2 regions of the Magnetospira sp. QH-2 genome follow, and region 2 is predicted to be linked to the other one. Evidence: predicted binding sites of a transcription regulator. Region 2 holds the regulator's gene; the other holds the start of a gene.
What was found. Region 2 encodes HrcA, which represses chaperone genes, less so after heat shock. Its sites were predicted from a motif close to GTTAGCACTCNCCNNNGGNGAGTGCTAAC; they were not measured.

Region 1 (15,047 bases), 680 kb from region 2:
TTGTCGAGTTGTTCGAGCAAGGCTTGGCGCGCAAGCAAGAGCGGCTCGGCGGCTGCGCTGAGGTGCGGGTTATCAGCCGTCAATTCCCGAACCCGCGCCGCGAAAAGGCGTCCGCGCGCCATACCGACCTTGAGGCCGAAAGCTTTCAATGTTCCTCGTACCGTATTGGACAACTGACGGACCTGATGAACCAGGGTCTCCCGATGGGTCAGCACCATCCGGAGCTCCTGACTGCGCGCGGTCTTGACGTGGGTCGCGCGGTACAAACCGGTCCGCATCGCCTGGCTGATCAAGCGGGCGTCGCGACGGTCCGTCTTGACTGGGCTGGCGCTGGCAAAGGCCTTCATTTGCCGGGTCTCGATACAAATCACAGGGAGGCCCCGACTGGACAGTCCTGCGTACAGCCAAGGCGCCAGAGGGCCAGCTTCCAACCCAATTCGCGCAAAGCCACGCCCGCTTTCCTCGAGCCAAGTGGCGACCGCCTCGGGTGTGCTTGACACCTTGCCTTCGCGAATGACGGTTCCCTTTGCATCAATCTCACAGATCGAAATGCTTGCCATCGATACGTCCATTCCAACAAAATACTCCATAGCTGGTCTCCTCTGTTCCATGTCCAGGAATTGACCCGGATACTTGATCAAGACCGAGTGTGGAGACCAGCTGACTGTCTAGGCAATCCCTGACTGCTCGATTACCGCCATCTGAAAAAGTCCGATTTCGAGCCTGTGGCGACACATGCTTCGACAAGCTCAGCATGAGGGCCTTTGAATAGCCTCACCCTGAGCTTCCTCATCCCGAGCTTGTCGAGGGACGAAGGGCGAGGCGGGCCGTAGGACAACACTTTTTCAGCAGCCTGTTAGAACGAGGAGCCCGGCTGATCGAGAAAAGCCAACTCTTCTGGCGTACTGGGACGCCCCAACACGGCATTGCGGTGGGGGAATCGGCCGAAGCGGGCGATAATATCCCGGTGGGCCACGGCATATTGGTAAAGATCCGGGTCCCTCAGATCCTCGACCAGCCTTAAACAGTCATCCTGATCGGCGAGAATTTCAGAATGCTCGAAGGGCAGGTAAAAGAACAGCCGCCCATATTTGCCGAACGGCCGATCATGGCCCATGGCGAGCGCCCGGCGGGCCACCGCCCGAGCGTGTGAATCCTGAGCAAAGGCTTTCGGATCGCCCCGGTGGAGATTGCGCGGCAGCTGATCAAGCAATAGGATCAAGGCCAAGGCCCCTCGCGGCGTTTCCGACCAGGGGTCCAGATCCCCTTTGGCCGCCCGCTCTGCCAGATCCCCGAAACGGGTGCGCAAAGTCTCGTCTGTCTCGTCGGATTTTATGAACCACCAAGCTTGGTTGACGGTGCCGTCGCCGATCCAGAAGTCCACCAAATCATCGATGCGGGCCTTGTCGTCCATGTGCCGTCTCCCGGATTGGCGCAAACCAAGGCTTGCCTTTCGGGGCGTATATTAGCATAACTTCAGGCAATCAAGCATCCTGGATAGGGGGAGGAGCAAACAATGAGTGCATTCAAGACAATTGATACCCTGGACGTGGCCGGCAAGCGGGTTTTCGTGCGTGCTGATTTGAACGTCCCGATGAAAGACGGTGTGGTCACCAACACCACCCGCATCGACCGTACCGTGGCGACCTTGAAAGAGCTGTCCGAAAAGGGTGGACGGGTGATCGTCACCAGCCACCTGGGCCGCCCCAAGGGCGAGAAGAATCCCGAGTTCACCATGAAGCCGGTGGCCGAAGCTCTCGGCAAGGCCATGGGTCAGGATATCCCTTTCGCCACGGATTGCGTGGGCAACGATGCCAAGGCTGTCATCGACACCCTGGGCGATGGCGATATCTGCATGCTGGAAAACCTGCGCTACTACGCGGGCGAGGAAAAGAATGATCCGGCCTTTGTGGATCAGTTGGCTGACCTAGCCGACGTCTATGTCAATGACGCCTTCTCCACCGCCCACCGGGCCCATGCCTCCACCGAAGGCCTGGCCCGGAAGCTGCCCGCAGCCGCGGGCCGTTTGATGCAGGCGGAACTGGAAGCGTTGTCCAACGCCCTGGAAAGCCCGGCCCGCCCGGTTGCGGCCGTGGTCGGTGGCGCGAAGATCTCCACCAAGCTCGAGGTGCTGGGCACGCTGGCCTCCAAGGTCGATGTGCTGATCATCGGGGGCGGCATGGCCAACACCTTCCTCAATGCCAAGGGCGTCAACGTGGGCAAGTCCCTCTGCGAGCACGAAATGGCCGAGACCGCCCGGGAAATGCTGGTCGCGGCGGAAAAGGCCGGTTGCACCGTGATGCTGCCGGTTGACGGCGTGGTCGCCAAGGAGTTTGCCGCCAACGCGGCCAACCAGGTGGTCGACATCAACGACATTCCCGAAGACTCCATGGTTTTGGACGCCGGACCGAAGACGGTTGCGGAACTGTCCGCCAAGCTCAAGGAATGCAAGACCATCGTCTGGAACGGTCCGCTGGGCGCTTTCGAAATCACGCCCTTCGACAAGGCCACCGTGGCCCTGGCCCAGGAAGCGGCCGAGATGACCAAGGCCGGTACCTTGCTGTCCGTGGCCGGTGGCGGCGATACGGTGGCGGCGCTGGAGCATGCCGGGGTCAAAGAGACCTTCTCTTATGTCTCCACCGCAGGCGGTGCTTTCCTGGAATGGCTCGAAGGCAAGGATTTGCCGGGCGTCGAAGTGGTTCGTGCCTAATTGACCCAAATCAAGCCTTCCACTGGAAGGCCTGCGCGCGTAATAAAAAGGGGTACGGCATCGTCCGTACCCCTTTTGATTCTGCCCGTTGGAGGGTTCCATGATCGAGTGGCGGGATGATCTTAGCGTCGGCATTGATACGCTGGACCAGGATCACCAGGAAATCATTCGGCTCATCAATGCCTTTATCGAATCCGTCGAGACCTCCTTGGGCGTGGTTACCATTCACGATCGCTTCCGGGCCTTGCAAAAAGTCGTACACAGGCATTTCGCCGACGAGGAAACCATGATGCGGCAGGCCGAATTCGAGGAATTCGATGCTCACAAAATGCAGCATGACCGCCTGGGCGAGGAACTGGACCTCCTGTGGGATAAAATGGTTCTCGATCCGGTCTTCAAGGCCGATGACGGCATGAAGGAATGGCTGGAAAGCTGGCTGTTCCGTCATGTGATCCGGCACGATTTCGAATACCGCCCGGCCATGTGGCGACTTCAGTCTCCTGGCTTTTGAAATCATTATCCCCTTGCCCGGATCGGGCGGTCTTTGTCACACTCAATGAATGACTTGGTCTTCCATACCCTATGGGCGCCGGGGCGCGCCCTTTGTCACCGCGATCCCGGAAGGAGATGATCGGGAACGCCTGATCTGTCCCGATTGCGGCTTTATCCAGTATCAGAATCCGAAAATCATTGTCGGGGCCGTCTGCACTTGGGAAGACAAACTCCTGCTCTGCCGCCGGGCCATCGAGCCGCGCAAGGGCTTTTGGACCATGCCGGCCGGTTTCATGGAAATGAACGAAACCATCGCCGAGGGGGCCGCCCGCGAGGTATGGGAGGAAGCCCTGGCCAAGATTCATATCGAGGGTCTGCTGGGCATCTATGAAATCCCCCGAATCGGCCAGACCTATATGATCTACCGCGCCCGCATGGTTTCCGCCGACTGCGGTCCCGGCCCGGAAAGTGCCGAAGTGGCGCTGGTCCAATGGGAGGATGTACCCTGGGACGACTTGGCTTTCCCGTCCGTGAAATGGGCGTTGGAGCTCCATCGCCAGCCCCCGGGCCCGCCAGCCTTCACCGTCGCCACCTAGGAAGTTTTTTGCTATGCTTGTTGACCAGCCGTTAACCGCGCGGGAGTAAGCTGGACTCATGGATCCGGTTACCAGAAGCCTTGACGATGCCCTTAAAGGATTGGACTCCGCCAAGTCCACCGCCGGCACCCGTGCGCGCGGGTATGACCAAGCCCGTGACGTGGAAAACCGTGCCCGATCATTCAATCAAGAAACCAGCGAGCAGGAAAAACACGCCTTTTTACGCCTGGACCGGGTGCTCAATTCCGGCGAGGCTCTGCGCGAAGATGTGCCGCGCGGCTATTACCTGAACCTTCTCGTTTAAACTCTCTCGGCTTCCACCACATACCGAAGGGGCCCACCCGGTACCAAGGCCTCGAAGGGCCAGCAGGTGAGCAGCATCAGCCGCGGGTCTTCAGGATCACTGCGCACGGCGGCCTCGTCCTCGTGCACGACAAATCCATCCAACACCCGATAGGTCCGGGTCCAGCCCGCCGAATCGGTGAGCCGCAGGCTGTCGCCGGGAATCAGCTCCCGCAGAAAGGCCATGTGGGTATCGCGATGCCCGGCGATGACCGTGGTCCCGGGACCATTGGGCGGCTGGCTGCCATCCTGGTGCCCCGGACCCCAGGCAATGGTCCGTCCGGTGGCCCCGGCCAGCACGATCAGATCGATACCCAAGCGCGGCACTTCCAATCGGGCCACCGGATGGGTATCGGCCCAGGGCCAGGGTTCTTGGAGCTGGCCACTGGTCAGGCTTTCGGCCCAGGCGGAGCGGATCAAGTGCTGTCCGAGCCAGGCCTTGGCTTCGATCAGGGCGCCGGACCCGGCCTGCCAGAGCCCGAGCCCCAGCAGCACCGTTCCAGCCATCAGGCGCAGACGCCCGCTCATGACCAGCCTCCCCTTGCGCGCCGTCCCCAAAGCAGCAGTCCGGCGCCGATCAGCAAGGTCAGCCCGCCGACCATCAGCCGCAGATCCGCCGCCGTCGCGCCTTGGGCATGGAACAGATCCTGGGCCATCATCATATTCGCCGGAGCGGCGGCCTTGCGCGGCAAGGACGACGGCGGCGCGGACGCGGGGGTACTGAACAGTTTTTCCAGGTCCCAACCATGCGGTGGCAGGCTGGGCACGGCGCGAGATGCCAGATCCTCGCCCTGGGGCCGGGACGGGGTCTGATCCACCGCCACGAGACTGGTATAGTCGCTGACCAGTTGATGGGTCAGGGCCAGATCGATCACGTCCAGGCGGATCTCCTCCGAAGCGCGTCCCTCGTAGCGCTGATCATTCAGGCCTTCGATCTTGGTTCGTGCCCACAGGCGAGCAATGCCTTGCCCCCGGACGGCCTTGTCCAACGGGATCGTGCTGCTCCAATCCAGACCACCCTGCCAGCCGCCCAGACTGATCCCGCCCGAGACGTCGTCGAGGCGCGCGGTAAGCAGCAAGGGCTCTCCGGCATAGAGATCCGGCAGATTGCGAGGCCAGGCATCGGCCCGGGCGGACCGGGAAAACACCGCCCGTAGATCGGCTAGAACCGGCGCTTCGAGTTTTTTGAACAATTGGTCCATACGCTGCTCCACCTGCGCTTCTTCGGCGATGAAGGTATAGGTCCCGCGCCCCAGTTCGGCGCCCTTGCGCATCAGATAGCTGTTGGGCGCCGAGCCGATGCCGATGGTGAACAGGCGCGAGTCGCCAATGCGGCGACGGATGTGCGAGAGGATCTCCATCTCGTTACCCACCGCGCCATCGGTCAACAGGATGATCTGGCGCACCCGCTGGGCGTCGAAACGTCCGTCCAGGGCTTTGTGCAGGGCCGTGAGGATTTCCGTGCCGCCCTCTGCCGACAGATTGGCGACAAACCGCCGGGCCTGGGTCAGGCTGCGCGGCGTCGCGGCCCGGGCTTCGTCGAACAGGGCCGTGGAGTCGCTGGAAAAGCGGATGATGTTGAAGCGGTCGCGCGGCCCCAATCCGTCCAGCGCCTTAAGCAATGCTGCCCGGGCACCATCCATGGACAGTCCCTCCATGGAGCCGGAGGTATCGACCACGAAGACCACCTCGCGGGGCAGGAGGTTTTCCCGCAGTGCTTCCGGAGTCGGCGTATGGATCTGGGCGAGAATGTAGTGGGCGCCGTCATTACCGGTCTCGGTAAACAACGACACCGCCGGCTCGTCCGCCGCGCGGGGGGTCCAATGCAGCACGAAATCCCGATCTGCCGGAACCTGACCATCTTTCAGGGTCACTTGTACCGCGCCGCCCTCTTCTTCGGCGGTGACGACGATCTCATGGCTGGGGCTGGAAATGGCGGCCAAGGGCTGCCCGGCATTTAATCGGATGGAAAAACCGATGGGATTGGTCCCGGCGTCGGGATGGATCAGCGGCGGGGTGATGCGTTCGGCATCGGGCACTTGATCCGTGTTGGCGCCCCATCCGTTGCCCGCCTCGCCCAGAACCTTCTGACGACCCGGAATATATCGTGGGGTCATGGTGGCGGGAAAGCGCAGTTCATAACGTCCCTCGGTCCAGCGAATCACTTCCTGGAAGCCGATCTCCACCGCGATTTTGCCCCGGGGCGGGATATTGGCCACGGCGGTGGTGAACAGGTTGGGGCGCTCCTGGGTCACCAGGCTGGCTTTCTTGCCCTGACGCTTGGCGGTCTCGTAGTGACGCCGGGCCTCTTCCTTCTCCTTGATCTCGCCCTCTATGATGCGGTCGTCCACCCGCATGCGCAGGCTGTCCACGGCGGCATCCTCGGGCAGCGGAAATACATAGCTGCCTTCCACCCACTGGGCTTCCGGATTGACAAACAACTGCCGCACCCGGGTACGGGCCAGGGGTCCGACGATCTCCATCTGGATCTGGGTGGCGACAGCTGGAGCCTGGGTGGGCTCGACCAGGAAGGGAGTGTCCTCCTCGCTTTCCGGCGACGAGACAACCGGCTGAAAGACCATTTCGGCCCGTGCGGCGGCAGAGACAATAGCGGTGGCCAACAAGACAGCGACCGTCCCCATGGCAAGCAAGATCCCTGGCAAAGGAGAGCGACGGCGATGGCTGATGGCGTGAGGTGCATGGAAATCCGGATGGCGTGGCATGGCAAGTCCCCTGGGTTCAGTTTGGCGTGGTGACAGGGAACAGTTCACTCTTTCCGCATGGCGGAAAGCGGGTGCCAATAAGGCCATTTGGAGATTATTTGCGGCGGGAATGGGGCGGCCAAGAATGCTGCCTCTTGCCTCCCCCCCTTAACCCCCTTAAGGTTCGCCGCCGGAAACCGTTCATCTTCGTATTAGCCATCAACAGGAAACCGACCCATGCCGTTCATTGCCTCGCGCCTGAGCCTGATCAAGCCCTCGCCGACCATTGCCGTGTCCACCAAAGCCGCCGAACTGAAGGCCGCCGGGGTGGACGTCATCGGCCTGGGTGCCGGAGAGCCGGACTTCGATACGCCGGACCATGTGAAAGAAGCGGCCAACGCCGCCATCGCCGCGGGCAAAACCAAATACACCCCGCCGGCCGGAACCGTGGAGCTGCGCCAGGCGATCAGCGACAAGCACAAGCGCGACAACGATCTGACCTACACGCCCGACATGATCCATGTGGGCTGCGGCGGCAAGCAGACCATCTACAACGCCATCATGGCCACGGTGGAGGAAGGCGACGAGGTGATCATCCCGGCGCCCTATTGGGTGTCCTATCCGGATATCACCCTGCTGGCCGGGGGCACGCCGGTGCCGGTGGCCTGTGCCGAGGAAAATCAGTTCAAGCTGACCCCGGCGGACCTGGAAGCGGCGATCACCGACAAGTCCAAATGGCTGATCCTCAACTCGCCCTCCAACCCCACCGGCGGCACCTATTCCGCCGACGAGTTGAAGGCCATCGGCGAGGTGCTGAAGAAGCATCCCCACGTCTGGGTGATGACCGATGACATGTATGAGCATCTGGTCTATGACGGCTTCGAGTTCACCACCATCGCCCAGGTGGTGCCGGAGTTGTTCGACCGCACCCTGACCCTGAACGGCGTGTCCAAGGCCTGGGCCATGACCGGCTGGCGCGTGGGATGGGCCTGCGGTCCGGTGGAGATCATCAAGGCCATGAACAAGATCTCGTCCCAGAGCACCACCCATACCGCTTCCATGTCCCAAGCGGCTGCCGTGGCCGCCCTGAACGGGCCGATGGACTTCATCGCGCCACGCAACGAGGCCTTCATCCGGCGCCGGGATCTGGTGGTGGAGATGCTCAACGACTGCGAAGGCATCACCTGCCTGAAGCCCGAAGGGGCGTTTTATGTCTATCCGTCCATCGCCGGCTGTATCGGCAAAAGCACGGCGGACGGCACCAAGATCGAAACCGACACCGACTTCGTCACGGCCTTGCTGGAAGCCGAAGGCGTGGCGGCGGTACAGGGCGAGGCCTTCGGTCTGTCGCCCTATTTCCGGGTGTCCTACGCCACCTCGGACGAAAACCTCAAGGAAGCCTGCACCCGCATCAAGCGGTTCTGCGAAGCCCTGAGCTAAACGGGTATTGATTGAATTGGTGGACGGGGCGGTTCTTTGCAGCCGCCCCGTTTGCTATTCGGCGTCGTGCAGTTCCAGGGGCTTGAAGGTGCCCTCGTCCAGGCGATAGGCACTGAGCGCCACCAGGCATCCGTCGGCCACGGCGGCAATCACCCAGATCATTTTCGGATCGTGGGCCATGGCGTGATCCCGCGCCGATGGGGCGGCGGGATGGTCGGGATGGGAATGGAAATGGCCAACCACCGTGGCCTCGCCACCGCGTAAGGTCCGCAGCAAATTCATATGCACCTGCGGGTCAATCTCAAAACTATCTTGTTGATCGCCGGAAGCGTGGTTGTCCGTCGGCACCACGTCGAGCACCACCGTCCGGCCTTCGGGATCATGGCGCCCCACCAGCAGGCCGCAGCCTTCGCGGGGATAGGCGGTTTCCACATGGTCGCGGATCACGCCACGGGCTTCGGGGGACAGGACCAACACCGATCAGCGGACCCGCAGGCTGCCAATAACCCGACCGGCGGACAGATCCACCACCAAAGCTTGACTGCAAGCCCCCGCCGGACCGGTCACCACCAGCATCTGCGTGCCACGAAGAGGTCGCGCGGAAAGGATTTCACAGTTCTCCGGCAGGCCCAGGGAGATCTCGCCAAAGGGTTCCATGGGGGCCCGGCGTGGGCGGCGTGCCGGGCCCTCGGGGACCGGCGCCGCGACGGGTTCTTCGGCGGTTTGGACAACGGCGGCATCCTTGCCGCCGAACAGTTTGAAGTTGGGATCCTCGCCCTTTTTGACGATCCCATAGATCATCAGGCCCATGCCCAGGACGATCAGAATTCCCATGCCGATGACCAAGGCCTTGAGTGCCACCATGTTTTCGGTCCAGTGTGCGGGTTATGAGCAACGAACCCACCACATACACCGTCGAGGTGCCCGACCACAAGAGTGGCGAACGACTGGACCGATTCCTGGCCGAAGCCCTGCCCGAGCTGTCACGCAGCCGTCTCAAGGCGCTGATCGAATCGGCGGCGGTGGTGAAAAATGACGCGCCGGTCAGCGCCCCATCCGCCAAGATTCGCGTTGGCGAAACCTACGAGGTCCGAGTGCCCGCCGCCGTGACCGCCGAGCCGCAGCCCCAGGCCATGGACTTGACCGTGGTGTTCGAAGATGAGCACCTGATCGTCTTGGACAAGCCACCCGGCCTTGTCGTGCACCCGGCGGCGGGCAATCTGGACGGCACCCTGGTCAACGCCTTGCTGGCCCATTGCGGCGACAGCCTCACCGGCATCGGCGGCGTGCAGCGTCCCGGCATCGTCCACAGAATAGACAAGGACACCAGCGGCCTGATGGTCGCCGCCAAGACCGAAGCCAGCCATGCCGGGTTGTCCGCGCAATTTGCCGCCCATAGCCTCGAACGAGCCTACCAGGCCGTGGTCTGGGGCATACCCAGCCCGCGCGACGGCAAAATCACCGGCAATATCGGCCGCAGCCCGCGCAACCGCAAAAAAATGGCCGTGGTGGCCCGGGGCGGCAAGGAGGCCCTGACCCACTATCATGTGGTCAGGCCCCTGGGGCTCTGGGCCAGCCTGGTGGAATGCCGCCTGGAAACCGGGCGCACCCACCAGATTCGCGTCCATATGACTGAATTCGGACACTCGCTGATTGGCGATCCCCTTTATGGCCGCTCGCCGCGGCGATTGCCATCGACCTTGGCCGAAGCTCAAAAGACTCTGGGGCGGCAGGCTCTTCACGCCTTTTTGATCGGGTTTCGGCATCCTATCAGCGGTGATAACCTCCGGTTTGAATCTCCAATACCTAATGATATCAATTCACTAATTTGCACATTAGAAGAAATTCACTAAAGCCCTTTACTTGAGTAAATGAGTGGGGTATTGTGGATTTTAGTGAATGACAAATGCGTATTCGCGTGGTCGACGATGGATCCGTCGCCATGCTCAGGAGATAAAAACAATGGCCGCTTTAAGTATAGGTCTCGACACCTCACCGTCTGGCAATCTGACCCGCTATTTGCAGCAGATCCGGAAATTCCCCATGCTCAAGCCCGAAGAGGAATTCATGCTCGCCAAACGTTGGCAGCAGCATGAAGACCACAAGGCCGCCGAAAAGATGATCACCAGCCATCTGCGCCTGGTCGCCAAGATCGCCATGGGCTATCGCGGCTACGGCCTGCCAGTGGGCGAGCTGATCTCCGAAGGCAATGTGGGCATGATGCAAGCGGTGAAGCGCTTCGACCCGGATAAGGGATTCCGCCTGGCAACCTATGCCATGTGGTGGATCCGAGCTTCCATTCAGGAATACATCCTGCACTCCTGGTCGCTGGTCAAGATGGGCACCACCGCGGCTCAGAAAAAACTTTTCTTCAACCTGCGCAAGCTCAAAGGGCAAATGCAGGCCATGGAGGAAGGCGATCTGTTGCCGGAGAACGTCACCAAGATCGCCGACCGGTTGAACGTCTCGGAGACCGAGGTTATCAACATGAACCGCCGCATGGCCAGCCAGGATCATTCCCTGAATGCCGCCGTGCGCGAGGAAGGCGATGGCGAATGGCAGGATTGGCTGGTCGATGACACCGAAGACCAGGAAACCTCCCTTGGCAAGCGCGAGGAACTGGACGAGCGCCGTCAGCTTCTTACCCAGGCCATGACCGGACTCAACGAGCGTGAGCGTCATATTTTCGAGGAGCGCCGTCTGCAAGAGGCCCCCTCGACCCTCGAAGACCTGAGCAAGCTCTATGGCATTTCCCGCGAGCGGGTGCGCCAGATTGAGGTCCGGGCTTTCGAGAAAGTGCAAAAGGCGGTCCATAACGCCGCTGTCAGTCAGCGGCTGGCGATACCCGCCTGATCCCAATTCAACATCACATGGAGAATGCCGGAGCCCTCATGGCTCCGGCATTTTTTTATCTGTGGGGTTGACAGTCCGAGCAGTCCCGACTACATCACTGGCACTCAGTATCGTAGAGTGCTAACAACACACAGTTCCCGTTATTTACCAACATGTTAAATGAGGTTGCACCATGAAATTCAGGCCGCTGCATGACCGTGTACTGGTTCGTCGCGTCGAGAGCGAGGAAAAGACCGCCGGTGGCATCATCATCCCCGACACCGCCAAGGAAAAGCCGATGGAAGGCGAAGTGGTTGCCGTTGGCTCCGGCGCCAAGTCCGAGAGCGGCACCGTCACGGCGCTGGACGTCAAGGCTGGCGACCGCATCCTGTTTGGCAAGTGGTCCGGCACCGAAGTCAAGATGGACGGCGAAGAGCTGTTGATCATGAAGGAATCCGACATCATGGGCATCATCGAGTAAGGACGATTGTCCCGATCTCAAAGCCTGTCTGTTTGAATAGAGGAAAGAAGAAATCATGGCTGCCAAGGAAGTAAAATTCAGCACCGATGCCCGCACCAAGATGCTGCGCGGCGTCGACATTCTCGCCGACGCGGTGAAGGTGACCCTGGGCCCCAAGGGCCGCAACGTGGTCATCGACAAGTCGTTCGGCGCGCCGCGGATCACCAAGGACGGCGTCACCGTCGCCAAGGAAATCGAGTTGGCCGACAAGTTCGAGAACATGGGCGCCCAGATGGTGCGTGAAGTGGCCTCCAAGACCAACGACGAAGCCGGTGACGGCACCACCACCGCCACCGTGCTGGCCCAGGCCATCGTCCGCGAAGGCTGCAAGGCCGTTGCCGCTGGCATGAACCCGATGGATCTGAAGCGCGGCGTTGATCTGGCGGTCTCCGCCGTGGTCGAGGACGTCAAGGCCCGCGCCAAGGCCGTTTCCACCAACGAGGAAATCGCCCAGGTCGGCACCATCTCCGCCAACGGCGACACCGAAGTCGGTGCCATGATCGCCCAGGCCATGGAAAAGGTCGGCAACGAGGGTGTGATCACCGTCGAGGAAGCCAAAAGCCTGACCTCCGAGCTGGACGTGGTCGAAGGCATGCAGTTCGACCGGGGTTACACCTCGCCGTACTTCGTGACCAACGCCGAGAAGATGACCTGCGATCTGGAAACGCCCTATATCCTGATCCACGAAAAGAAGCTGTCCAGCCTGCAGCCGCTGCTGCCGGTTCTGGAGACCGTGGTTCAGTCTTCCCGTCCGCTGATGATCATCGCCGAGGATATCGAGGGCGAAGCCCTGGCGACCCTGGTGGTCAACAAGCTGCGTGGCGGCCTCAAGGTCTGTGCCGTTAAGGCCCCGGGCTTTGGCGATCGTCGCAAGGCCATGTTGGAAGATCTGGCCATCCTGACCAACGGCCAGGTGATCAGCGAAGATCTGGGCATCAAGCTGGAGAATGTCACCATCGACATGCTCGGCACCGCCAAGAAGATCAATGTCACCAAGGAAGACACCACCATCGTCGAGGGTGCCGGTGAGGCCGAGGCCATTCAGGCTCGCTGCAACCAGATCCGTGCCCAGGTGGAAGAGACCACCTCCGACTATGACCGCGAGAAGCTGCAAGAGCGTCTGGCCAAGCTGGCTGGCGGCGTTGCGGTTCTGCGCGTCGGTGGCGCCACCGAAGTCGAGGTGAAGGAAAAGAAGGATCGCGTCGACGATGCCCTGCACGCCACCCGTGCGGCGGTCGAGGAAGGCGTGGTTCCGGGCGGCGGTACCGCCCTGCTCTATGCCACCAAGGCCCTCGAAGGCATGGAAGGCGATAACAACGACCAAAAGGTCGGCGTCAATATCGTTCGTCGTGCCCTGCAGGCCCCGCTGCGTCAGATCGCCGAGAACTCCGGCTTCGACGGCGCCGTGGTTGCCGGCAAGCTGCTCGAAGGCACCGAAGCCAACCTCGGCTTCAATGCCCAGGCCGGCGAGTACACCGATCTGGTCAAGGCCGGTATCATCGATCCGACCAAGGTGGTGCGCACCGCGTTGCAGGACGCCGCTTCCGTGGCTGGTCTGCTGATCACCACCGAGGCCATGGTTGCCGAGAAGCCTTCCGATAGCAAGGGTGGCGGCGACGCCCCCGGCATGGGTGGCATGGGCGACATGGGCGGCATGGGCGGCATGGGTGGCATGGGCTTCTAAGCCTCCCCCTTCAGCCTATCGACCATTGGGAAAGGCCGTCCTTCGGGGCGGCCTTTTTCGTGAGCAGAAAGCTCCTGCTTGCTCTGAGCTGTTTTCGGGTGTCAATTGGCCGTCATGGACGCCTTTCTCGACTCCAACGGCCTGCCTTTGGCCGACTTGGTACCCTTGGTCGCGATGCTGGCCGGGGCTGGGGTCGTTGCCGGGTTGATCGCCGGTCTGCTGGGGGTGGGCGGCGGCATCGTCGTGGTGCCCGTACTGTTTCACGTATTCGGCATGCTCGACATTGATCCAATGGTGCGCATGCATGCGGCGGTGGGCACCTCGCTGGCGGTCATCGTGCCAACGGGATTGTCCTCCGCCCGCGCCCATTGGCGGCGCCAAGCGGTGGATACCGGCATCCTGCGGGCCTGGGGTTCTTGGATCGTGGTTGGGGTGTTATTGGGGAGCGCCTTCGCAGCCCGGCTGGACGGCAAGATCCTGACCATCATGTTCGGTTTCCTCGCGGTGATTGTCGCCTCGCGGCTGCTGTTCGGACGCCCCGACAAGGCCATACGCGACCGGTTGCCACCCGCCCCCTGGTCGCAAACCATCGCCGCGGCAATTGGTGGGCTATCGGCAATGTTGGGCATTGGCGGCGGCACCTTCAGCGTCCCGGTTCTGACCATTTGTGGGCGGCCCATCCATCGAGCCGTGGGCACGGCAGCGGCGCTTGGCCTGATCATCGCCTTGCCAGGTGCCATCGGATTCATGGTGGCGGGATGGAGCGCTCCCGGGCTACCGCCGCTTTCGCTTGGATATGTCAACCTGCTGGCCCTGGCCGCAATCATTCCCATGTCGGTGTTGGCCGCGCCCTTGGGGGCCAAACTGGCTCACCGTCTGAAAGCCGAGCACCTGCGCCGGGCATTTGCGATCTTTCTGTTTTTCGTCGCCGGACGCATGCTTTTTGGGGCCTTTATGTGAACCGGGCCGCGACATTGGGTGGAAGATATCGTAATCTGGCGCCGCATTTTTGAGTTACGCCCCGGCGGCCCCGTCGGGGACGGGGGAATTTGTCCATGAAAGTCCTGTTCGTCACGCCGGAAGCCCATCCGCTGATCAAGACCGGTGGCTTGGCCGATGTGGCCGGAGCCCTACCCACGGCCTTGGCCGAAGCCGGGCTGGACGTGCGCGTGATGATGCCCGCCTATCCCGAGGCCTTGGACGGCATCGAGGGCCGTACCAGCGGCGCCGATCTGGGCGATCCGCTGGGCTTCGGCCGCACCAAGCTGGTCGGAGGATACATGCCCGACAGCGGCGTGCCGGTGTGGCTGATCGATTGTCCGCCCCTTTATAACCGCGACGGCGGCCCCTATTTGGATACCCACGGCAATGACTGGCCGGACAACCACCGCCGATTCGCGCTGTTGTCCTGGGTCGCGGCCTATGTGGGCAAGGTGGGCGACGAGCGAGCCTGGATCCCGGCGGTGGTGCATGCCCATGACTGGCAGTGCGGCCTGGCCCCGGTCTATCTGAACCAATGGCGCGGCCCCGGTCCGGCCACCGTGTTCACCATCCATAACATGCAGTATCAGGGCATATTTCCCAAAGAGATCCTGCCCGAAGTGGGCATTGATCCAGCCTTGTTCACCATTGATGGGGTGGAGTTCTACGGCCAGGTCTCGTTCCTCAAGGCGGCGCTGAAATTCGCCGATAGCATCACCACGGTTAGCCCCACCTATGCGCGGGAAAT
Region 2 (15,047 bases):
AGCACCCGAAGGGCGCGCAGGGTGATATCCTCCGCATTGCCGATGGGCGTGGCCACCAGATACAGGCCCGGCACCAACGGTTTACAGCCGCCGCCGCTACCGCTAGGGTCGGGCGGTGAGAATATTGGAGACGAGGAAAAGAATGATCCGGCGAAAGGTGATCGCGGCATGGGCAGGCGCCCTGTTGCTGATGGGAACGGCGGGCTGCCAGTCTCCCCTGATGTCCTTGGAGACGCAAGTCGCAAAGCCGGATCCGGCACCGGTTGCCGCGCCCGATCCGGCACCGGCGGCCAGTACTCAGGCGCAAGAGACCGTGCCGGCCGTCCCCGTATGGCGTAACCCGCCGTCGCGCTGGGCGGTGCATAACCGCCGCACCCAGGCCTTGCAGCAACAGGTTCCGGCTTCCGAGATCCAACAAATTCCGCCGCAGGTCGTGGCGACCTCCACCGCCAGCGACAAGCCCATCTATGTGGATTCCCGCGGCGTTTCGCGGGTCGCGGTGCTGCTGCCCCTGTCGGGCCGCCATGCCCGCATCGGCAAAGCCATGCGCAATGCCGCGCAATTGGCGCTGTTCGAGTTTGCTGGCAAGAGTTTCGAACTGATGTTTTTGGATACCGGTGGCAGCGTCGATGGTGCCCGGGAAGCGGCGGTCACCGCCGTATCCGACGGCGCGGCGCTGATCCTTGGGCCCTTGCTGTCGGAATCCACCCGCGCCGCCGGGGCCATTGCCCGCGAGGCGCAGATTCCGCTGGTCTCCTTCTCCAGTGATGCCGCGGCGGCCCTTCCCGGCGTGCATATTCTCGGCTTCCGGCCGGAAACGGAAGTCCGTCGGGTGGTTTCCTATGCCGCCAGTGCCGGACTGCGGCGTTTTGCCGTGCTCGCCCCGTCCAATCACTACGGCGACCGGGTGGTGGCGGAGTTCCGCTCGGTGGTCGCCGATTTGGGCGCCGAGGTCAGCCGCGTCTCCCGTTACGGCACCAGCGCCGATTCCTATAACGACGTGATTCGCGACCTGGCCGACTATGACTATCGCCATCAGGCATTGATGGAACAGCGGGCGCAACTGGAAGTGCGCACCGATGAGGTGTCGCAGATGACCCTCAAGCGGCTGGAAAACCTACAGACCATCGGCGATCCGGATTTCGATGCTTTGTTGGTGGCCGATGGCGGTCGGCGGTTACAGGAAGTGGCGGCCTTGCTGCCCTATTACGACGTGGACCCCAAGGTGGTGAAAATGCTCGGTACCGGTCAGTGGGATACCCAGGGCATCGGTGTCGAACCGGCCCTGGTGGGTGGCTGGTTCGCCGCTGCCGATCCCGCCTTGCGCGCCGGATTGATGACCCGCTATGAGCAGACTTTCGGCGCCAAGCCGCCGCGTCTGATCACCCTGGCCTATGACGCCACCGCCCTGGCCGCCGTGCTGGTGCGCGGGGCCCAGGATGGCCCCGATTACTCGGATCCGACTTTGACCCAGCCCAAGGGATTCATCGGCACCGACGGGGTATTCCGGCTCAATGCCAATGGTCTCGGCGAGCGCGGCCTGGCGATCATGGAAGTGCGCGAACGCACCAACGTCATCCTCGACCCGGCACCGCAGAGCTTCGACGATCCGGCCTATTAGCGCGTGTCGGGTCCAATTGGACCCGTTAGACACGCGCGACCTTATTGGAATCGATCACGTTTTTCATGTTTGATCGAATCCGACCAATCACGACGTGATCTAAGCCCGGCAGTCATGCTTCGACAGGCTCAGCATGAGGGTTGTTGGGGTAAAGGACATCCTCATCCTGAGCTTGTCGAAGGATCGGTCCGTTGAGCCCGGCAGTCATGCCTCGACAGGCTCAGCATGAGGGTTGTTGGAGCAAGGAATTCCTTATCCTGAGCTTGTCGAAGGATCGGTCCGTTGAGCCCGGCAGTCATGCCTCGACGGGCTCAGCATGAGGGTTGTTGGGGTAAAGGACATCCTCATCCTGAGCTTGTCGAAGGATCGGTCCGTTGAGCCCGGCAGTCATGCTTCGACAAGCTCAGCATGAGGGTTGTTGGAGCAAGGACATCCTCATCCTGAGCTTGTCGAAGGATCGGCTAACAGCTTTTCCAACAGCCCGTTGAGCCGCCGCTGCCCTGCCGGGGTGGCACGCAGGTAGCGGTCGTCGAGTTCCAGAAAGCCGCCGTCGATCAGCATGCTCAGGGCTTCGGAATCGCAGAAATCAGCGAGACTCCGGTCGATTCCTTCGGTCAGGCGCAGGCCCATCATCAGCCGTTCCTCGACCCGTTCCCGCGCGCTCAGGGCCACCCGGTCCAATACCCGGCGCGTCAGATAGCCTTCGGGGTTCGGCGTGCGGCGTTCCGCATGGGTGACCCCACCGATTGTCAGCCGTCCATGGGCACCGGGGCCGATGCCCAGATAGTCGCCCCCCTGCCAATAGACCAGATTATGGCGCGATTGGGCACCGGAGCGGGCATGATTGGAAATCTCGTAGGCGGGCAGCCCGGCCCGGGCGGTCAGGTGCTGGGTGAGGTCGAACAAGGCCACCGCCCGGTCTTCCCCGGCGGCGGCGCGGCCCTGTTTGGCGAAGGCGGTGCCGGGCTCGATGGTCAGTTGATAGAGCGACAGATGCTCGGTTTCCCAGGCCAGGGCCTCGGTCAATTCGGCCCGCCAATCCGCCGGTGACTGCCCGGGGCGGGCGTAGATCAGATCGAAGGAAACCCTGGGAAACAGCCGTTTCGCCATCTCCAGCGCCCGCCGCGCGGCCGCCGCGTCGTGGATACGGCCCAGGTCGCGCAAGGCATCGTCATCGAAGCTCTGCACCCCCAAGGACAGCCGGTTCACCCCGGCCTGGGCAAAGGCGGCGAAGCGGCCTTCGTCGATGGTCCCCGGATTGGCTTCGATGGTGATTTCCAGGTCGGCGGTGGGGGTCCAAAGCGCCCGCGCCTGCCCGATCAGCGCCGCCACGGTCTCCGGGTCCATCAACGAGGGGGTCCCGCCGCCGAAAAAGATCGACACCAGCTTGCGATTTGCAAGTTCAGAGGCCGAGGCCCGCAGATCGTCCAACAAGGCCCGCCGCCAGCGGGCCTGATCAATGGCCTCGACGGTATGGCTGTTGAAATCGCAATAGGGACACTTGGCCAGGCAGAACGGCCAATGAATGTAGAGGGCGATGCTTCGAGGCTCGCGTTGCTCGCACCTCATCCTTCGACAAGCTCAGGATAAGGATTTATTGCGGGCGACCTCATCGACCTCCCCATCCTTCGACAGGCTCAGGATAAGGGTCCATTGCAGGCAACCTCATGCTGAGCCCGTCGAAGCATGAGGCCCCCCTGATCGCCCCTCTCGTCTCACGACAAGCCCATCCTTCGACAGGCTCAGGATAAGGGTCCATTGCGAGCGACCTCATGCTGAGCCTGTCGAAGCATGAAGAAACCGCCAATGTCTTCAGCCCTCGAAACAAGCCGCCACCATCTGCCGAAAGGCGTCGGCCCGGTGGCTCATGGCGTGTTTTTCCGTCGGTTCCATCTCGGCGAAGGTGACCGCGTGGCCGGTGGGGATGAACACCGGGTCGTAGCCGAAGCCTTTCTCGCCGCGCGGTGGCCAGGTCAGGTCCCCATGCACCTCGCCTTGGAAGGATTCCGCGTGGCCGTCGGGCCAGCAAAGCACCAGGGCACAGACAAAATGAGCCCGGCGGTCGTCCTGACCGGCCAGTTCCGCCTCGACCTTTTCCATGGCGATGGTGAAATCCTTGGTCGGCCCGGCCCAGCGCGCCGAATAAATGCCCGGCTGGCCGCCCAGGGCCTCCACCGCCAGCCCGGAATCATCGGACAGGGCAGGCAGGCCGGAGGCCAGCGCGGCGGCGCGGGCCTTGATGTCGGCATTGCCGATGAAGGTCTCGGCGTCTTCCACCGGCTCGGGCAGGTCCAGCTCACCAGCGGAAATCACCTGAACGCTAAATGGTGCCAGCAGTTCGGCGATTTCCCGCACCTTGCCACGATTATGGCTGGCGATGACCAGCTTGTTGTCGGTGAACTTCCGACTCACAGGCCCAATGCCTTGTTCTGCGCCTCGGTCAGGGTGGCGATGCCCGACTTGGCCAGATTGAGCAGTTGGATGAACTCGGCCTCGGAGAAGGGTTCCTCCTCCGCCGTGCCCTGGATCTCGCAGATGCCGCCTTTTCCGGTCAGCACGAAGTTGGCGTCGGTCTCGGCCGCCGAGTCTTCGTCATAGTCCAGGTCCAGCACCGGGGTGCCCTTGTAAATGCCACAGGACACGGCGGCGATGGAGTCGGTCAGCGGCACGTCGGGCAGGATGCCCATCTCGACGACCTTCCGAAACGCCTCGTAGAGGGCCACGTAGGCGCCGGTGATGGAGGCCGTGCGGGTGCCGCCGTCGGCCTGGATCACGTCGCAATCCACCTTGACCTGCATCTCGCCCATGCCCTTGAGGTCGGTGATGGCGCGCAGGGAGCGGCCGATCAGCCGCTGGATTTCCTGGGTGCGGCCCGATTGTTTGCCGCGTGCCGCCTCGCGGTTGGTGCGGGTATGGGTGGAGCGGGGCAGCATGCCATATTCGGCGGTCACCCAGCCCTTGCCCGAGCCGCGCATCCAGCCGGGCACCTTCTCTTCCACCGAGGCGGTGCAGAGCACATGGGTATTGCCGAAGCGCGCCAGACAGGAGCCCTCCGCGTGACGGGAAAAGCCGGGTTCGAGGATAACCTCGCGCATCTGCTCGGGCGTACGGTTGGACGGTCTCATGGGGGGAATCCTTTAAACGAATGAATGGTTGCGCGCACCCTAACGGCTGCAAGATGGTTGGGCAAGGCGGGCGGCTCATTGACGCCACCTCCCCGCGCCCCTACATTCCGGCCAGCATGATTACCGACCTCAATGACCGTTCGCGGGAGATCTTCCGCCAGATCGTCGACAGCTACCTGGAAACCGGGGAGCCGGTGGGCTCGCGCACCCTGGCGCGGCTGATCGACGGGCAGTTGTCGCCGGCCACCATCCGCAACGTCATGGCTGATCTGGAAGACATGGGCCTGCTCATGGCGCCGCATACGTCCGCCGGGCGGCTGCCCACCGAGGCGGGGCTGCGGCTGTTCGTCGACGGGTTGCTGGAAATCGGCGATCTGGGCGAGGCCGAGCGCAGCGACCTGGAACAACGGGTGGCGGGCTCCGGCAAGTCCATGGAAGGCCTGCTGGAAGAGGCTTCCACCACCCTGTCGGGGCTGACCCATTGCGCCGGACTGGTGATGGCTCCCAAGACCGAAAGCCCGCTCAAGCATATCGAGTTCGTCGCCTTGTCGCCGGGGCGGGTGCTGGTGGTCATGGTGGCCGAGAACGGCCTGGTGGAAAACCGGGTCATCGAGGTGCCGTTGGACCTGCCGCCCTCGGCCCTGGTGGAGGCGGGAAACTTCCTCTCCGCGCGATTGCTGGGCCGCACCATTGGCGATGCCCAATCCGAGATTCTGACCGACCTGGAATGCCAGCGCGGCGAGCTGGATCGGCTGACCTCCAAGGTGGTGGGTGCCGGACTGGCGGTCTGGGGTGGCGAGGAACAGGCCCGCTCGCTGATCGTTCGGGGTCGGGCCAATCTGCTCGAGGATGTTGAGGCGGTGGCCGACCTGGAGCGCATCCGCTCCTTGTTCACCGCCTTGGAGCAAAAAGAGACGCTGTTGCGCCTGTTGGAACAGGCCGACCAGGCCGAAGGGGTACAGATCTTCATCGGCGCGGAAAATCAGTTGTTCGGGGCCGCCGGTTGTTCGATGATCGTCGCCCCTTATCGAAATGGCGCCGAAAGTATCGTCGGTGCCCTCGGGGTCATCGGCCCCACCCGCATGAACTACGCACGTATCATACCCATGGTCGACTACACGGCGCGCATCATCGGCCGCCTAATCGGATGACGGAGAACGCAAAGATGACTCAAGAAACCCCCACCCAGGATCCGAAACCCGAAGAGACCGTCGAGGCGCCCGAGGCCCCAGAGGCAGAGGCATCCGAAGAGGTCGTGGCAGCTTCCGCAGAGGCGCCCGAAACAGAACCTGAGCCCGAACCGGCTGTTGACGAAGTCGCCGAGGTCCCCGCCGACGAAGCCCCCATTGATTTCGCCGGCGCCGTCACCGGCCGGGTCGCCGAGCTGGAAGCCCAGAACAAGGAACTGGACGACAAATGGCGTCGCGCCGCCGCCGAGATGGAAAATGTCCGCCGCCGCGCCGACATCCAGATCGAGCAGGGCCGCAAGTACGCCATCGCTGACTTTGCCAAGGCCATGTTGGGGGTCGCCGACAACCTGCAACGGGCGCTGGATCATGTGCCCGAGGAGGCCCGCGCCAACGACGAGGCGGTCAAGGCCCTTTATGAAGGCGTTGAGATGACCGGCAAGGCCCTGGTGCAGGCCATGGAGAAATTCGGCGTCACCCCGGTTGCCGATCAGGGCCAGCGCTTCGACCCCAAGATCCACGAGGCCATGTACGAAGTGCCTCTGCCCGACCAGCCCGCGGGCATGGTGGTGCAAGTGTTGGAGAAAGGCTACATGATCGCCGACCGCCTGCTCCGCCCGGCCCGGGTCGGCGTCTCCAAGGGCGGCCCGAAGCCGGAAGCCGTGCCGACCCCGGTCGACAGTGCCGCCGATGAGGCCCCCACCGAGGGCGCGGGTGCCTACGACAAGGCCCAGGACGCCGCTACCCGCCCGGAAGCGGGCAGCCAGCTGAACGAGGAGCTTTAAGAGTCGTCTGTGGTTGCCGCGGTTGATGCAAGAAGATTCTGATTGTCCGAGCGAGTGATCGAGTGCGGTCCTCTGTAAGGCCTTTGAACACGGCGTTTCCTTAAAGCCGCCGGCCGGTATGGTGATCCGCGGATCGGGTCCAAAACTGATTCTCGAGCTCGCTGGCTCTGGACTCTTAACGGGTTTTCCCGATCCCGATCTGGTCGATCCTGTTGCCCATTCCAATCGTTGCCTTCTCACACCTCCCCGTTTTCCAACGTCAGACCGTCACGGCCTGTGCAGGAATCCGGTAGTCTTCGTTCTTCATCAGCATGGCCCAGATGGTTCGCGCCATTTTGTTGGCAAGGGCGATGGCGACCAGCATTCTCGGCTTGCGCGCCAGCATCCGCGACAGCCAGGACCCCTCCGGGATCGTTCGTCGTCCCAGCCAGTTGAGGCGTGACATCGCCCCGACGATCAGAAGCCTGCGGATATCGGACTGTCCCGCCTTGGAGACACGCCCCAGCCGGGCCATTCCGCCCGAAGAAAACTGGCGCGGGACGAGGCCGAGCCAGGCGGCGAAATCGCGGCCATTGATTCAAAAGTATTCCTTTGATCTCAGGGCGTATATTTCCGCTCTGGCGGCGTCAAGACCTCCTAACGGGGCGCCGCCCCGTATCGTCGGCCTTTCCTGGCCAGATCAAAAATCTACTGCCTTGATATCTAGAGGATACTTTTAAATTCGCCTCTAACAGGCTGCTGAAAAAGTGTTGTCCGACGGCCCGCCTCGCCCTTCGTCCCTCGACAAGCTCGGGATGAGGAAGCTCTGGGTGAGGCTATTCAAAGGCCCTCATGCTGAGCTTGTCGAAGCATGTCTCGCCACAGGCTCGAAATCGGATTTTTTCAGATGGCGGTAATCGAGCAGTCAGGGATTGCCTAGATCACGTCGTGTTTGATCGGATTCGATCAAACATGAAAAACGTGATCGATTCCAATAAGGTCGCGCGTGTCTAGCGGGTCCGATTGGACCCGACACGCGCTAGACAGTCAGCTGGTCTCCACACTCGGTCTTGATCAAGGATCCGGGTCAATTCCTGGACATGGAACAGAGGAGACCAGCCATGGAGTATTTTGTTGGAATGGACGTATCGATGGCAAGCATTTCGATCTGTGAGATTGATGCAAAGGGAACCGTCATTCGCGAAGGCAAGGTGTCAAGCACACCCGAGGCGGTCGCCACTTGGCTCGAGGAAAGCGGGCGTGGCTTTGCGCGAATTGGGTTGGAAGCTGGCCCTCTGGCGCCTTGGCTGTACGCAGGACTGTCCAGTCGGGGCCTCCCTGTGATTTGTATCGAGACCCGGCAAATGAAGGCCTTTGCCAGCGCCAGCCCAGTCAAGACGGACCGTCGCGACGCCCGCTTGATCAGCCAGGCGATGCGGACCGGTTTGTACCGCGCGACCCACGTCAAGACCGCGCGCAGTCAGGAGCTCCGGATGGTGCTGACCCATCGGGAGACCCTGGTTCATCAGGTCCGTCAGTTGTCCAATACGGTACGAGGAACATTGAAAGCTTTCGGCCTCAAGGTCGGTATGGCGCGCGGACGCCTTTTCGCGGCGCGGGTTCGGGAATTGACGGCTGATAACCCGCACCTCAGCGCAGCCGCCGAGCCGCTCTTGCTTGCGCGCCAAGCCTTGCTCGAACAACTCGACAAGCTCGACCGGCAGGTTCATGCCGCTGCGCGCGATGATAGCGTTTGCCGGCGCCTGATGACCGTTCCCGGCGTCGGCCCGGTTACCGCCCTCGCTTTCAGGACAGGACTCGACGTGCCGGAACGGTTTCAAAAGTCGGTCATGGTCGGCGCCCACTTCGGGCTTGTCCCACGCAGATACGCCTCGGGAGAGCAGGACCGAAGCGGCCCCATCAGCAAGTGCGGAGATGCCATGGTTCGTTGGCTTTTGTTCGAGGCCGCCAATGCACTTCTCACTCGAACCCGCCGTTGGTCCTGGCTCAAACACTGGGGGCTCGCGGTCGCCAAAAGGCGCGGGATGAAACGCGCCAAGGTAGCCGTTGCCCGGCGTCTCGCCGTAATCATGCATCGCATGTGGATCGACGGCACGGACTTCCAGTACCGCAAGGAGGAGACCGCCATCTAAACACAACGAAAACCGAGACCGCCTGAAGGGCGGCCAGGACGCGTGGCGACGCGCGGGGCTCGGATGACAGCGCGCAGGCTGCAGTGGCGTAAGACCACGCTTTTCAGATTGCTGCACCCGATCCCCCTTGATCCCCATCATGCGGCGACGACGTCGACCGCGGACAGAAGCAAAGGGCGCCACATAACCCAGGTTCAAACCGACGGCTTGGAAATCAGCTTGACTCAAATGACTCGATTACAGAAGCAGCCTGTTAAGAGCTTGCAGCCCGTCGATGTTGGCGCCCAGCTGGCGTCGGCCATCGGCCCGCATGGGGCCGCCGAGACCGATCCCGACGGGGGTTACCGAGACCATGATCGCCGCCGCCTCGGCCTGGGTCTCCGACAGGCCGTGGTGATCCATCACCCGCTGCTTGAAGTCCTTTTCCCAGGCGATCTTCTCCGGATCGGCATGGGTCTCGCGGGCCTGCCGCACCGCCTCCAGGGATTGTCGTAGGTGCCGGGGATCTTCCGCCCGCGCCGCTTCGTTGCTGTTGGGGCTGGCGGTCTCCCCACCACCCGCGCGATGCTCCCAATAGGCCTGGTTGGCCACCCGCTCGACCTCGGGAAAGGATTGGTAGGCCTGGGGGTCGAAGGCCATGCCTGGTGGCTGAAGTGACCGCGAAGGAGGTGCAGTGGAGATAATTAGTGGAGTGTCACCGTAACCACATAACCAGGATGACCTAGAATTTCTTGTAAACGCCCTCAATGTCTTCGCAATGGGCGGATCGGCCTGTAAGCACACCATCTTTCCATCTCGTCAGTCCAGGCGGCTTTCCTCTCAGGGCGAACAGGGCTTTTTCGGTAGCCGATGCTATTGTTTGCCGCCCTTGATCTTTCGGTGCAATAAGAATGGGTGGCAAACTGGAATTCTCAGGCCCACCCCAAATTCTACGAGACAGATTCGTTTTCAACGTAACGCCCCAAACTGCCAATTCATGAGCAACTTCTACCAAGAACTCGTCAGTAATCTCGATATCTCCCCTGACCGGTCGATGGTCTTCCCAGTCATTGTCTGGATTGCAAAACGGCTGGAAAGGAATCGAAGGAGTTTCCCAGTACAGGCGGTCCCGGTAATAGAGATTGCCGATCAGGGCGATGAACAGCGCCGTCCAGAGCACCGGGTGACCCGCCTTACGCATGAGACCAAAAAGTTTCCGAACCATGCTCTTCATTCCTTTCCTTGCCGACTGACGCTTAAGGTCCCGGAGAGGACTGCCCAGGTGTCCACGTCAGGCTGGGCTTGCCCAGTCCCCCTCCAGGGTTTAGGGGAATGGTGCCACTCACCGTGCCGGTCCAATCGCCGACCATCTTGAAGTCCTTGGCCGATCCCAGGGTCTTAAGCTGCTGCATCTGCTCTCCGGTCACTAACCCACCAAAGAAACGCGTATTCTTATGCCAGTCATAGTCGTCAAACCAGTGATAATCCTGCTGGGCCGGTGACATGCAACTGGGTTTCCCTGGCGTGTGACGGTCACTTCACCTGTCGTTTGCAGGTTGCTTTTTCCGCTGGCGAAATGGAGATCACTGATGCCATCGGCATCGATTTCGTCAAGGGTTTTGCCGATGGGAATGGTGACCGACTGGCCATCCTTCAAACTGGAAAGCTGCTGATTCACAGCGGGATCGGAAATCAGTTCGGATCCAATAGCCGTATGATTTGTGTCTTCCGCTTCGGTGATTTCCTTGTTGCTCCGCAACCACTCAGTCGGCATTTGCAGATCCTGGCCGCTACCTTCATTGTAGTGCTTGAGGGCGCGCGCCGACTGTTCCATACCCACCGCTCTGCCCCCATGTTCGAGGAGCCAGGCCTTGTGCTCCGTGGCAATCGGGACCCGTTGTTTTTTGTGAGTGTGTTGTTGATCTTGAAGGCCTCTTTCGTCCATCCGTGCCAGGTAGGCATGTAGATCTCTTTGCACGGCGGATGAATTCGATTGCATGGGGAAGCGGTCTTGGTAGGTAGCCGGTTCCCCCGATCCGCCAAGGGCCCCATCATCCCCGATCATGCCGCCGGTGGGTTCCCCATCGCGGGAGGTCGGCTGGCTAACATTGGTTCGTCTGTCGCTGGCCTTGTGCAGATTCGGGGTCTGGTTGGGATTGGCGATGCGTCGCCCCTGGGCATCATACCGATTGCCCTGCTCATCCATGGAGACCCCTTGGGCCGGTTCCCGCAGCCCATAGTGCGCCTCGACCATGCGCACATGGTCCGGATCGGCATCGGGCCCGAGGCGCTTGATCACATCATCGGCGCGCTGGCGGTTGATCCGGGCGTCTTCCGAACGGGCGCTGTCGGCGCCGAAGGGAGCATGGCCCGTGGCATGGCCCGTGGGCGCGCCGACTTCGCTGTTGAGCTTGTAAAACGCGGTGGTTTCGGTCTGGATATCCTCGTTGGTCCAGTAGTCCTCGGCCCAATGGAGGCGGCGCTGATCCGCATGGGTGCGCTCGGCCACCGACTTGTCGCGGATGGCCTGGATTTCCTCCGGCTTGGGCGGGGTCATGCCATCCCAGGTATCCTCGGGCATGCACGAGACGGGGTTAATTAATACAGCGTCACCGTAACCGTCACCGTAACCCTCAGCGTCACCGTAACCACACCGTAACCCAACAGCCATGCGTTCACCCGTTGGACGCGTGTTTTGCCCGTGACCTTCGATACGGATGTCGTGCCTTTGACCAGTGCACGCGTCGGCAAACCCCAAAAAGACGAAACTTCGTCCGGGTGTGGGCCATAAACACAGAATGAGACGTCTTGTATGGGGCCATGATGATTGCCATGGTCCCAATCCGCCGTCATCTCGAACGGGAGGTGGCAGTATTTAATGGACTGTCGCCGTAGTTCTGCGTAATTCGTAATTGCGTAATTGCTATCATGCGACTTCAATACCATCCAAGATCATGTCCGTCATGGTAAGTGGGGGTCATGTCCCATTCCGCCCGATACGAGCATATACGATCAAATTGTTCGGCACTCAAAAGGGGCTCCGTCGCCCCTTCCTTGCCGATCCAAAGGGCTGAGAACTCTGCCTGGAGATTGTTCGTTTCGAGGTATTCCACCCAATCCGGGGGTGGCGGTTTCATATGCTGAAACAATGCATCCAGAGTTACATCCCAATCGGTTGACGTTGTAAGTGTACCGGACTCGATCATCCAAACGGCACGGTCTCTAGTTAGGCTTAGTACGGAGGATGGTGGCGGCCCATCTCGCCGATTTCTCTTTCCTTTTCGGCGAATGATGTCGGTTGGTTTGAGAATCTTGGTAGGTTCGCCAATCATTTCAGAGATAGCGGAAAAATTCATGGTCCTGCCTCGAACAATGAAAGAGACCCGAGATATTTCGGCTGAAAAATCGCCTTGATTGATGGCGGGAACGTCTTCGTACTCGCCTCCCAGACCCTGGATCGTGGATAGAATTTCCTTTGACGGATGCGGAACGGGGACTCCGTCAGAATGGAGCCAAAATCTATAAAATTCGAGCTTTAGATCATATTTGGTTTTTAACTGGTACAGTGTAGCCGAAGGGGGCAATCGTTCTACAAGCACTTGGAAATGCGCTTCATGGTCTCGTCCCGCATACCACCGACATGATAGTTTGCGGAGTCGACCATAGGCGCCAATAAACTGTACCCCGCAGTCATCGTGCCCGAAAATCCTGGATAGTTCATCGACCGAGAGCTTGGGCGTGGAAATTTCGCATCCCCAATAGGTCACGAAGCACCCGTCTTGCGAAGGGTGATCTATAAAGGGGAACACCTCGATGGATTCCGGTAGTCGATCAGTACTCATCAAACACGTTTCCAATATATTCACCGGTTTCATCGTCGATGACATCTCCGTTGTCCTTTACCTCGACATCACCTTTCATGCTACCTTTAATGGCATGTAGCCGCTTTCCGAATAGTTTTCGTTCCATCCCCAGAGCCTTTGCCCTCGCATCCATTTGTTTCAAGTCATCTTTGCGACCCATCTCGACAATCATCATCTGCTCAAGCTCATCAGACTGGTCCGGATTCACGTGAGCCGTAGGCCCTGACTGCTCGGATTGATCGGGATACACGTTGGTGCCATCGTCTTTCTCAGGCTGGCGGGCCGGATAGGTTTCGATCCCATGGCCTTCGGGCATGGGGGTCGGCTCAAGGCCCGGTGCCGGCGGCATGGGGTCGGCCATATCCGTGCGGGCCATCTTGCCGTCGAGGTACTTGCCGAGATTGGATTGGGGCATCAGGTCGAACCGAGGATTGCCATCGGCGTCACGGCCGTTGGGAACCGCGACCATCCCGGTATCGACCCTTTCACCGGTCGCCGGATCTTTTCCATAGACTGGGTTGTACAGATCGCCGGGGCCATGGTCGAAGCTCAGATCCTGGCCCCCAACCTGTACGTCGTGCGTCTGCCGCCCTTCGTTGTCCGGAATGACGGCGCCACCAATGGCGCCGCCTGCCCGACCCAGGACTTTGGGAGCAACTTTCTCGGCGCCCTTGGCCAAGGCGTCTCCGGCACCGGTGCCTTTGCCGGGCGTGACGGTGATGACGCCATTGGATGAAGCCGCATTTCCCGCTGCAACACCGTCTGCCGTGGGGACATACTGAGCCTTTTTGATGAGCGGATTATGATCCGGATCGGGCGCAGGGCTGCCGTCTGGATAGGTCCACCGTCCATATTCGTTCATGGCCGGTTTATGGGTATTTGGCGGCGAAGTCGTCGAGGTGTCTCCGCTATCGCCCTTCCCGCCGTTCGTGTCCATCGGCATGCCGGTGCCGGAATCTTCGCCGGGGCGATAGAGAAGGTCTATGGGCGGCGCATTGTCTCGGCCGGGAACATACTCCAGCGTTCTTGCATTATGCATGGAATCGTTCCCGGTATTCTGATCAATCAGATTCCCCTGGGCATCATACCAATTGCCCTGCTCGTCCATGGAAATCGCCTGGGCCGGTTCCCCCACCCCATAGTGCGCCTCGACCAGGCGCACATGGTCCGGATCGGCGTCGGGCCCGAGGCGCTTGATCACATCATTGGCGCGCTGGCGGTTGATCCGGGTGTCTTCCGAACGGGCGCCATCGGCGCCGAAGGGAGCATAGCCCGTGGCATGACCCGTGGGCGCGCCGACTTCGCTGTTGAGCTTGTAGAACGCGGTGGTTTCGGTCTGGATCTCCTCGTTGGTCCAGTAATCCTCGGCCCAATGGAGGCGGCGCTGATCCGCATGGGTGCGCTCGGCCACCGGCTTGTCGCGGATGGCTTGGATTTCCTCCGGCTTGAGCGGGGCCATGCCGTCCCAGGTATCCTCGGGTATGCACGAGACGGGGTTAATTAATACAGCGTCACCGTAACCCGGGGGTCACCGAAACCCGGGGTTAATTAATGCAGCGTCGCCGTAACCCGTATTACCGTAACCCTTAGATTGCTTGGGTTTCAGTAGGGGACTTCATCAACATATAGACGGCACTCCCGTCCATACGGTTCACTTTCGAGGTCGCAAGGATCCCAGCCAACATCATTTGTCCAAGCAATGATGTGCCAATGGGAATCTTTTTTGCGAAAAAAAACAACCTCCCAGTAGCTAGGCTCAGGACCCATAAAAGGGATTCCCAATAGTCGGTGGACATGATTCCCTTCCCTGGAATTTTAGGGAGGGGAAAGCCGATGCAGAGCCATCATTTCTGGTTGTCCGACAAACAATTCGAACGCCTTCAACCGTTGCTGCCGAACAAAACAAGAGGCGTCCCGCGCGTCGATGACCGGCGGGTGATCAGCGGCATCATCCATGTTCTTCGCCAGGGCTTGATGTGGCGTGACGCGCCCGTCGCCTATGGACCGCACAAGACCCTGTACAACCGCTTCGTCCGTTGGAGCGAGGCCGGAGTGTTCGACCGGATCTTCGCCACCCTGGCCGCCGAAAGCACGGCCACCCATACGGTGATGATCGACGCCACCCATCTCAAGGCCCACAGGACGGCGGCGAGCCTGCTCAAAAAGGGGCTGTTCCCCGCCGTATCGGGCGCACCAAGGGCGGCCTGAATTCGAAACTGCATGCCGCCTGCGATGCCGATGGAAAGCCCCTGATCCTGCTGCTGACCGAAGGACAAGTCAGCGACTATCGCGGCGCCGACACCATGCTCCCTGCATTCCCTGATGCCGACGACCTGATCGCCGACAGGGGATACG

Region 1: a site for HrcA is predicted at 11,232-11,260, ahead of groES (co-chaperone GroES). Genes of this name have one in related genera too.

What each region holds. Positions count from the first base shown of each region.
Region 1 is NZ_FO538765.1:3,252,860-3,267,906, forward strand. Features, by position in the region: gene MGMAQ_RS15320 (IS110 family transposase) at 1-590, opposite strand, end outside; gene MGMAQ_RS15325 (DUF924 family protein) at 857-1,414, opposite strand; gene pgk (phosphoglycerate kinase) at 1,517-2,710, shown strand; gene MGMAQ_RS15335 (bacteriohemerythrin) at 2,811-3,221, shown strand; gene MGMAQ_RS15340 (NUDIX hydrolase) at 3,271-3,798, shown strand; gene MGMAQ_RS15345 (hypothetical protein) at 3,857-4,102, shown strand; gene MGMAQ_RS15350 (class GN sortase) at 4,099-4,668, opposite strand; gene MGMAQ_RS15355 (marine proteobacterial sortase target protein) at 4,665-6,863, opposite strand; gene MGMAQ_RS15360 (pyridoxal phosphate-dependent aminotransferase) at 7,080-8,282, shown strand; gene MGMAQ_RS15365 (Mov34/MPN/PAD-1 family protein) at 8,337-8,759, opposite strand; gene MGMAQ_RS15370 (hypothetical protein) at 8,763-9,146, opposite strand; gene MGMAQ_RS15375 (RluA family pseudouridine synthase) at 9,170-10,135, shown strand; gene rpoH (RNA polymerase sigma factor RpoH) at 10,245-11,135, shown strand; gene groES (co-chaperone GroES) at 11,308-11,595, shown strand; gene groL (chaperonin GroEL) at 11,651-13,318, shown strand; gene MGMAQ_RS15395 (sulfite exporter TauE/SafE family protein) at 13,433-14,278, shown strand; gene glgA (glycogen synthase GlgA) at 14,374-15,047, shown strand, end outside.
Region 2 is NZ_FO538765.1:3,933,654-3,948,700, forward strand. Features, by position in the region: gene rsmI (16S rRNA (cytidine(1402)-2'-O)-methyltransferase) at 1-170, opposite strand, end outside; gene MGMAQ_RS18480 (penicillin-binding protein activator) at 143-1,621, shown strand; gene hemW (radical SAM family heme chaperone HemW) at 2,057-3,190, opposite strand; gene rdgB (RdgB/HAM1 family non-canonical purine NTP pyrophosphatase) at 3,434-4,033, opposite strand; gene rph (ribonuclease PH) at 4,030-4,746, opposite strand; gene hrcA (heat-inducible transcriptional repressor HrcA) at 4,863-5,897, shown strand; gene grpE (nucleotide exchange factor GrpE) at 5,912-6,718, shown strand; partial or broken gene MGMAQ_RS18510 (transposase) at 6,978-7,289, opposite strand; gene MGMAQ_RS18515 (IS110 family transposase) at 7,819-8,850, shown strand; gene MGMAQ_RS18520 (hypothetical protein) at 9,088-9,489, opposite strand; gene MGMAQ_RS18525 (hypothetical protein) at 9,572-10,063, opposite strand; gene MGMAQ_RS21155 (hypothetical protein) at 10,086-10,241, opposite strand; gene MGMAQ_RS18530 (hypothetical protein) at 10,256-11,410, opposite strand; gene MGMAQ_RS18535 (hypothetical protein) at 11,766-12,671, opposite strand; gene MGMAQ_RS18540 (hypothetical protein) at 12,661-14,151, opposite strand; one part of gene MGMAQ_RS20540 (IS5 family transposase) at 14,526-14,846, shown strand; one part of gene MGMAQ_RS20540 (IS5 family transposase) at 14,849-15,047, shown strand, end outside.